Regions from separate parts of the Nonomuraea sp. NPDC049714 genome, predicted to be linked through region 1. Evidence: riboswitches for the same ligand, from Rfam matches in the RefSeq annotation. Region 1 holds a riboswitch; each other region holds the start of a gene.
The links. A riboswitch is a leader RNA that binds a small molecule or an ion and turns the genes downstream of it on or off. The one in region 1 is predicted to bind cyclic di-AMP.

Region 2: another riboswitch for cyclic di-AMP. It lies ahead of ACIBQX_RS03695 (CHAP domain-containing protein); the one in region 1 lies ahead of ACIBQX_RS01135 (D-alanyl-D-alanine carboxypeptidase family protein).
Region 3: another riboswitch for cyclic di-AMP. It lies ahead of ACIBQX_RS02720 (CHAP domain-containing protein); the one in region 1 lies ahead of ACIBQX_RS01135 (D-alanyl-D-alanine carboxypeptidase family protein).

Annotation. Positions count from the first base shown of each region.
Region 1 is NZ_JBITLM010000001.1:213,927-216,175, forward strand. It holds gene ACIBQX_RS01125 (hypothetical protein) at 196-573, shown strand; gene ACIBQX_RS01130 (hypothetical protein) at 672-884, shown strand; cyclic di-AMP (ydaO/yuaA leader) riboswitch at 972-1,109, shown strand; gene ACIBQX_RS01135 (D-alanyl-D-alanine carboxypeptidase family protein) at 1,123-2,049, shown strand; gene ACIBQX_RS01140 (maleylpyruvate isomerase family mycothiol-dependent enzyme) at 2,065-2,249, opposite strand, start outside.
Region 2 is NZ_JBITLM010000001.1:776,896-779,144, reverse strand. It holds gene ACIBQX_RS03695 (CHAP domain-containing protein) at 130-804, opposite strand; cyclic di-AMP (ydaO/yuaA leader) riboswitch at 818-956, opposite strand; gene ACIBQX_RS03690 (Gfo/Idh/MocA family protein) at 1,075-2,028, opposite strand; gene ACIBQX_RS03685 (aldo/keto reductase) at 2,074-2,249, opposite strand, start outside.
Region 3 is NZ_JBITLM010000001.1:555,203-557,451, forward strand. It holds gene ACIBQX_RS02715 (fumarylacetoacetate hydrolase family protein) at 1-149, opposite strand, end outside; gene ACIBQX_RS02720 (CHAP domain-containing protein) at 284-940, opposite strand; cyclic di-AMP (ydaO/yuaA leader) riboswitch at 952-1,099, opposite strand; gene ACIBQX_RS02725 (aldehyde dehydrogenase family protein) at 1,331-2,249, opposite strand, start outside.

The DNA.
Region 1 (2,249 bases):
CAGCTCCCGCATCTGGCGAGGGTCGTGCGCGGTCGCGAGCGACAGGGTCAGCAGGAGCCGCGGCCTGCGCCTGCTGGAACCGCTGCGGCGAGGGGGTGCCCCTCATGCTTCGAGAAACGGCCGTCCAGGTAAGTCACGCCGACCGGTGACCTGGGAGGAGCGGCCTCCCCACCTCCGGGTGGCTACGCTGGTCGGGTGACCCTCGAACTCCCATACGACGAAGTGCCGGCAGATCCCGAGCAGCGCAGGCCGTGGTTGAGGAAGATCGCGTGGTGGGTGGCCACGGTCTTCGTCGGCGGCTTCGCGATCGCGCAGGGCCTCACCAGCGGCGTGGTGGCCTCCGTCGCCGTCCTGCTGTTCTTCGCGTTGCCCGACATCGCCCGCGTGATCAGGCTGCGTAAGACCACCCTGCTGTACCGCGCGGTGCACGAGCCGTGGGTGCCGCTCGTGTTCGTGATCGTCTACTCCCTCAGCCCGCTGTTCTGGGCGCCGCTGTTCACCGCCGGGCTCGGCTGGCTCACCCGGTCCCTGCTCATCCGGGCCCTCCGCTACGGACTGCCCCGGCTGCTCTGAGCGGCGCACCGGTCCGGGCCCCGCTGTCCGTACGACGCGGCGGGCGGTCGCGTACACCGTCCGCGCGCCGCGCTTCAGGAACCCGGACCATCCTGCGCGTGCTGCCCTGCGTCGACGCCGGCACCGCGACGCCCGAGGTCCTCGACGTCCTGTCCGTCGAGCGCGACCGCATCGCGGCGAAGATGGCCGAGCTGGAGCATGCTCTGGCCCAGCTGGACCGGGTGATCGACTTCGCCCGGCACCCGGATCACTGTTCCCCCCGTACACCGGGTGCGACTCCCTCGTGGGCGGGCGATCATAACGATTCTTGACCGATTTATACCCGTTTGCTACGTTTGGGGCTTGCGAGCGGCGGTCCCGTACATGCGGCCGTTGCTGTTCATTGCCCGGACCGTGCCTTCGCGCGGCCGCCTAATCCGCCGTCAGGCGGAGCCGGGGACCCACTCTTCTGGGGTGAATCAGCGCATGTCCGCGCTGTAGGGCACTTCCACGCCCGAACCCGTCAGCTAACCCGGTAGGCGGTATGGAAGCTAGGAGCAACCCTTTTTCATGCGTCTCACCAACCGGCTCAGCCATGCCCTGCTCGGCCTCGCCGTCGCCACCGGCGCCCTGACCGTCGGCGCCGGTGCCGCGCAGGCCGCCTCGCCGGCCGCCACTGCCGCCACTGCCGTCACCGCCGACGCCACGGCCGCCGCCCAGACCCGATCCCCCGTCACCGACGCTCCCGCCGTGCTCGGCAGCGCCGCGTACCTGATGGACGCGGAGAGCGGCGAGGTGCGCTTCAGCAAGGAGGCCGACCTGCGCCGGCCGGTCGCCAGCATCACCAAGGCGATGACCGCCTACACCGTGCTCAAGCAGGCCAAGCCGACGGACAAGGTCAAGATCACCACTGCGGACGTCCGGTACGGCGCGCAAGGCGGGGCGTCGGTGGCCTACCTGCGCGCGGGTGACGTCCTCACCGTCGAGGACCTGCTGTACGGGCTGATGCTGCCTTCGGGGGCCGACGCGGCGCACGCGCTCGCCCGCGCCTACGGGCCGGGCGTGAAGACGTTCGTCGCCGAGATGAACGCCACCGCCCGCGAGCTCGGCATGAACGACACCATGTACGTCAACGCCGACGGCATGCCGTACCAGGGCGGCGGCTACTCCACCGCCCGTGACCAGGCGATGCTCGCCAAGGCGCTGCTGGACGACGAGACCCTCAGAACGGTCACCTCGACCCGCTACCACTCGGTCAGCGCCACGTCCGAGCACGGCTCGTACAGCTGGAAGAACACCAACCGGCTGCTCGGCAACCCGGGCGTCCTCGGCGTGAAGACCGGCTACACCCGGGCCGCGGGCTACACCCTCGCCTTCGCGGCCGAGCACGACGGCGACCGTCTCATCGGCGTACTCCTCGGCGAGACCGACTCCAGCCGCCGCTTCGAGACCGCGCAGGCCCTGCTGGACTGGGCGGCGGCCGCCGACGACCGGTGAGCCCGGCACGCGGTCCTAGAGCCACCGGGGCAGCTCCGGCGCCGGTCGGCCGCCGAGGCCGGTGACGGCGTCCGTCCCCCGGCCGGAGAGGTACGCCGCGAGGCCGGCGAGGGTGCCGGTCACCGGGATGGAGCCGCCGGCGCCCGCGGTGGACCACTCGCCGTCGTGGTCGGTGGCCGTGACGGTGAGCGCGGGGCCGT
Region 2 (2,249 bases), 560 kb from region 1:
GCGTCGAACCGGCGGCGGGCGGATCGACACGTGTACGGGGATCTTGTCGGAAAAGCCGGGAGCGCGCACCCTCGGCGAGGATGCGCGCTCCCATGGCGGGTGAACCCCGGCGGGGTCAGGTGCTCGCCATCAGGCGGCATACTCCGGGTAGCCGTAACCGACGACCTGGGACTTCGGACGGACTCGCTCCTCGACGGCGCCGTTGCCGGTGTTGCCCTCGATCGTGGAGATCGTGCCGTCCCGGTTGTCCTTGACGACGAAGCCGACATGCTGGATGGCGTTGATGCTCTTGCTGCCGTTCCAGGCGAAGAAGACGACGGCGCCGGGCTTGGGGACCGTGCCCCAGCGGCCGTTGTCGCTGAACCACTTGGCGTGCGTCACGGTGTAGGCGTCCCAGCCGACCTGGGGACGGGCGCCGGTCTGCTCGCCGACCCAGGAGACGAACATCGCGCACCAGGCGGCGTTCAGGTAGGCGGAGGGGTTGCCTCCGTCACGCCTGACGGTCTCCATGGCGCGGGGCGACTGGGCGTACCACTGCTGGAACTTGGTGCCGCCGCCCCGGGCGTTCTCCGAGGTGCCGACCTGCTGCCTGGCGAGCTCCAGGACCTGCGAGGCGGTCACGTTGATCTTGTTGGCGTCGTCCGGCCTGTTCTGCCGGGTCTGCTGGGTCTCCTGGGCGGTGGATCCCGGGTTGGCGTACGCCGGGACCGTGGCGGTGCCGAGGGCGGTGGCGATGATGGCCGCGCCGAGTGCTGCGCGGAGGTGTTCGGTCTTCAGGGCACGAGCAAGACTGTGCTTCGCCATCGAGGGGGTTTACTCCTTGCTTCCATGCCGCTTACCGGGTTAGCTGACGGGTTCGGGCGTGGAAGCTGCCCTACGACGCGCGATGGCGCCGATTCACCCCAAAGGACTGGGTCCCCGGTTCCGCCCTGAGGCGGATTCAGCGGTCACAGGACGGTCCTGTGAACGTGTAGTGCGATGGTTCGGCAACGAACGGACAAACCGGACGTATGCCGCGAATGCCCCACAAGGTAATACAAACGGCAAGAGGATTACAAGTCCATAAACCCCCAGCTAGGAGATTTGCCGGCGAGCGTCGGCCAGGAGCCCCATCATGGCAAGGCTTTCGTCAAGAGGCATGATCGCGCTCTCGGTCCGCCCTTCGGTCAAGGCGTCCCTGACCTCACGGATCTCCCCGGCGTAGCCGTTGTCGGCGGGATCGAGCTCGTGCACCTCCGGCTCCATCGACGGCCCGTTGAGCACGACCCGCCGCGGCGCCCAGAACGGGGTCTCGATGTCGGCGCGCATCCCGGTGCCCACCACGCTGGCGGAGTTGGGATAGGAGGCGAGCAGGGAGCAGTCCACCAGGGCCCGCCTGCCGTCCGGGTAGACCAGCGTTCCGCCGGCCTCCGCGTCCACCCCCGAGGGCGCCAGTGAGCCCGACATGGTCAGGCTCGACGGCATGCCGAGGAAGAGCTGGGCCAGCCCGAGCGGGTAGATGCCCAGGTCCAGCAGCGCGCCCCCGCCGAGCTCCGGCGCCCACAGCCGGTGCGCGGGATCGTAGGGCAGCGCGAACCCGAAGGAGGCCTGCACCGAGCGGATCTCCCCGAACCGGGTGTCGGCCGCCAGCAGCTGGATGAGCGGGTTGAAGCGCATCCACATGGCCTCCATGAGGAAGACCCCGGCCTCGCGCGCCAGCCGTACCATCCGCTCGGCGTCGGCCATGGTGGCGGCCAGCGGCTTCTCGCACAGCACCGCCTTGCCCGCCGCGATCGCGGCCTCGGCCACCTCCAGGTGCTGGGCGTGCGGGGTGGCCACGTAGACGGCGTCGACCCCGGGATCGGCGCACAGCTCGGCGTAGGAGCCGTAGGCCGACTCCGCGCCCAGCGTCGCGGCCATCTCCTTGGCCCGGCCGAGGTCGCGGGAGCCGACGGCGGCCACCCGCATCCCCGGTTCGGCGGCGATCACCGCGCCCACGGTCCGCGCGATGCCACCGGTTGCCGCAATGCCCCAATTCAGTAGTTTCACGCCGGAAGCGTACTGATTTACAGGCTCATGCGGTATCTGGGGGGTTCAGCCGAGCTGGTCGGGGTCGGCGCCGAGCCGCCTGCCACAGTTCAGCGCCCCGATGGCCGCCATGTCCTCATGGTCGAGGGTGAAGTCGAACACCGTGAAGTTCTCCTTGATCCGCGAGGGGGTGACGGACTTGGGGATGACCACGTTGCCCAGCTGGATGTGCCAGCGCAGCA
Region 3 (2,249 bases), 340 kb from region 1:
GGCTCGGAAGCCGCTTCGAGCAGCGTACGGAAGTGATCGAGGTCGGCGGAGAGCGCGTCGCCGAGCGAGAAGCCGGCGGGCAGCGCGCGGTCGCCGCCCGCGGCGCGCACCGCCCAGCGGGAGGAACGAGAGCAACGAACGAGGTGCATGAGCGCCTTCCTGTCAAGCGAACAGTGCTCCCGGTCAGGGCCCCGGCCGGGGCCCGTCCAGGTCACGGCGTGCCCGCGCCGGGCTCGCCATGTCCGGCAGCCTACTCAAGCGCTTTTCCGGTGCTGTGCCCGCGTCAGGCCGCGAACTCGGGGTAGCCGTACCCGACGACCTGCGACGTGGGACGGACCCGCTCCTCGACCTTGCCGTTGCCGGTGTTGCCCTCGATCGTGGTGATCGTGCCGTCGCCGTTGTCCTTCTTGACCAGGCCGACGTGGTCGATGGCGCTGGTGGTCTTGGCGCCGTTCCAGTCGTAGAAGACCACGGAGCCGGGCTTGGCGACGGTGCCCCAGCGCTGGTTGGCCTTGAACCAGTCGGCGTAGGTGACGGTGTAGGCGTCCCAGCCGACCGAGGTCCGGGCGCCGGCCTTCTCACCGACCCAGGAGACGAACATCGCGCACCACGGGGCGTTGGCGTACAGCTGCGGCCGGCCGCCGCCGTCGCGGGCCAGGGTCTCGGTGGCGCGCGGGGAGGACATGTACCAGCTGTGGTACGGCGTGCCGCCGCCTGCCGCGTTCTCCTTCACACCGATCTGGGACTCGGCGACCCGCAGCAGGGTCTGCGTGCTGACCTTGCCGGTCTCGGCGACGGGGACCGCCTTCTGCTGCGACGGGTGCTCGGCCGCCATGGCGGCGGTGCCGCCCAGGGTGGCGCCGGCGGCGACGCTCAGTCCAAGAGCGAAGGTGACGATGTTGGACCGGCTATAAGCGCGCTTGAGGATGTTCTTTGCCATTCTGGGGGTGCTCCTTACTTCCATGCCGCCTACCGGGTTAGCTGACGGGTTCGGGCGTGGAAGTGCCCTACGGATGCCTCAGGAGAGAGCAACCGATTCACCCCAGAAATACGTGGGTCCCCGGTTTCGCGAGTTTCGCGGATTCGGCGGCCGCGGCAGACCTGTGATCGAACAGAGGCACAGGTCAGCCACGGTCTCGGCGATTGCAACGGCCACGCGGGCATGTGAAAGACCCTGGCGTGTACCGCGGATGACTCAAAGGTAAGTGAACGGCATAGAACGATGCAAGTGCAGGGCTTGACTCCCTCACGGAATCCCCTGTCACGCAAGGGATTCAGCCCTCCATTCTTTACCTTTCTCCGGGTTTGACGAGGACAGAAAAGCGCCCATTCAGGGCCGGATGATCGCCATTCGGGTGACGGTGAACTCCTCGATGGCGAACCGAGGGCCCTCCCGGCCGATGCCGGAGTCCTTGACGCCGCCGTAGGGCATGTTGTCGGCGCGGAAGCCCGGCACCTCGTTCACCACCACTCCCCCGGCCTCGATGCGCTCGATCGCCGCGAACGCCGTGGCCAGGGAGCGGGTGAAGACCGAGGCGTGCAGGCCGTACCGGGAGGCGTTGACCGTGGCGAAGGCGGCGTCCAGGTCGGGCACCGGCCGTACGCACACCACAGGACCGAAGATCTCCTCGTCCCAGGCGGCGGCCCCGCCGGGCACGTCGGCCAGCACGGTCGGCGCGATGGCCCGGCCGTCACGCACGCCGCCGGTGACGAGCCTGGCGCCGGAGGATCCGATCCAGTCCAGCACCCGGTCCGTCGCCGCCGGGTCGATGAGCGGCGCCACCCGCGTCCCGGGCGAGCGCGGATCGCCCACGGCGACGTCCTTCATGCGCGCGGCGAGCAGCCCGAGGAACTTCTCGTGCACCGCCTCCTCGACCAGCACCCGCTGCACCGAGATGCACGCCTGCCCCGAGGCGTAGTAGCCGCCGCGCACCACGGCGTCGGCGGCGGCCTCCAGGTCGGCGTCTGCGGCGACCACGAGGGCGGCGTTCGAGCCCAGCTCCAGCAGCACCTTGGTGGGGGCGGCGGCGCGGGCGATGGCGTGCCCCGCGGCGGCCGAGCCGGTGAACGACACGGCGCCGATCCGCCGGTCCTCCACCAGCGTGCGGCCGACCTCCACGTCCCCGGTGACGAGCTGCACCGCGGCGGCGGGCAGCACGCCCGCCGAGCGCAGCAGATGCACCAGCCAGAGCGTGGCCAGCGGCGTGGCGGGAGCCGGCTTGACGATGACCGGGCAGCCGGCCGCCAGC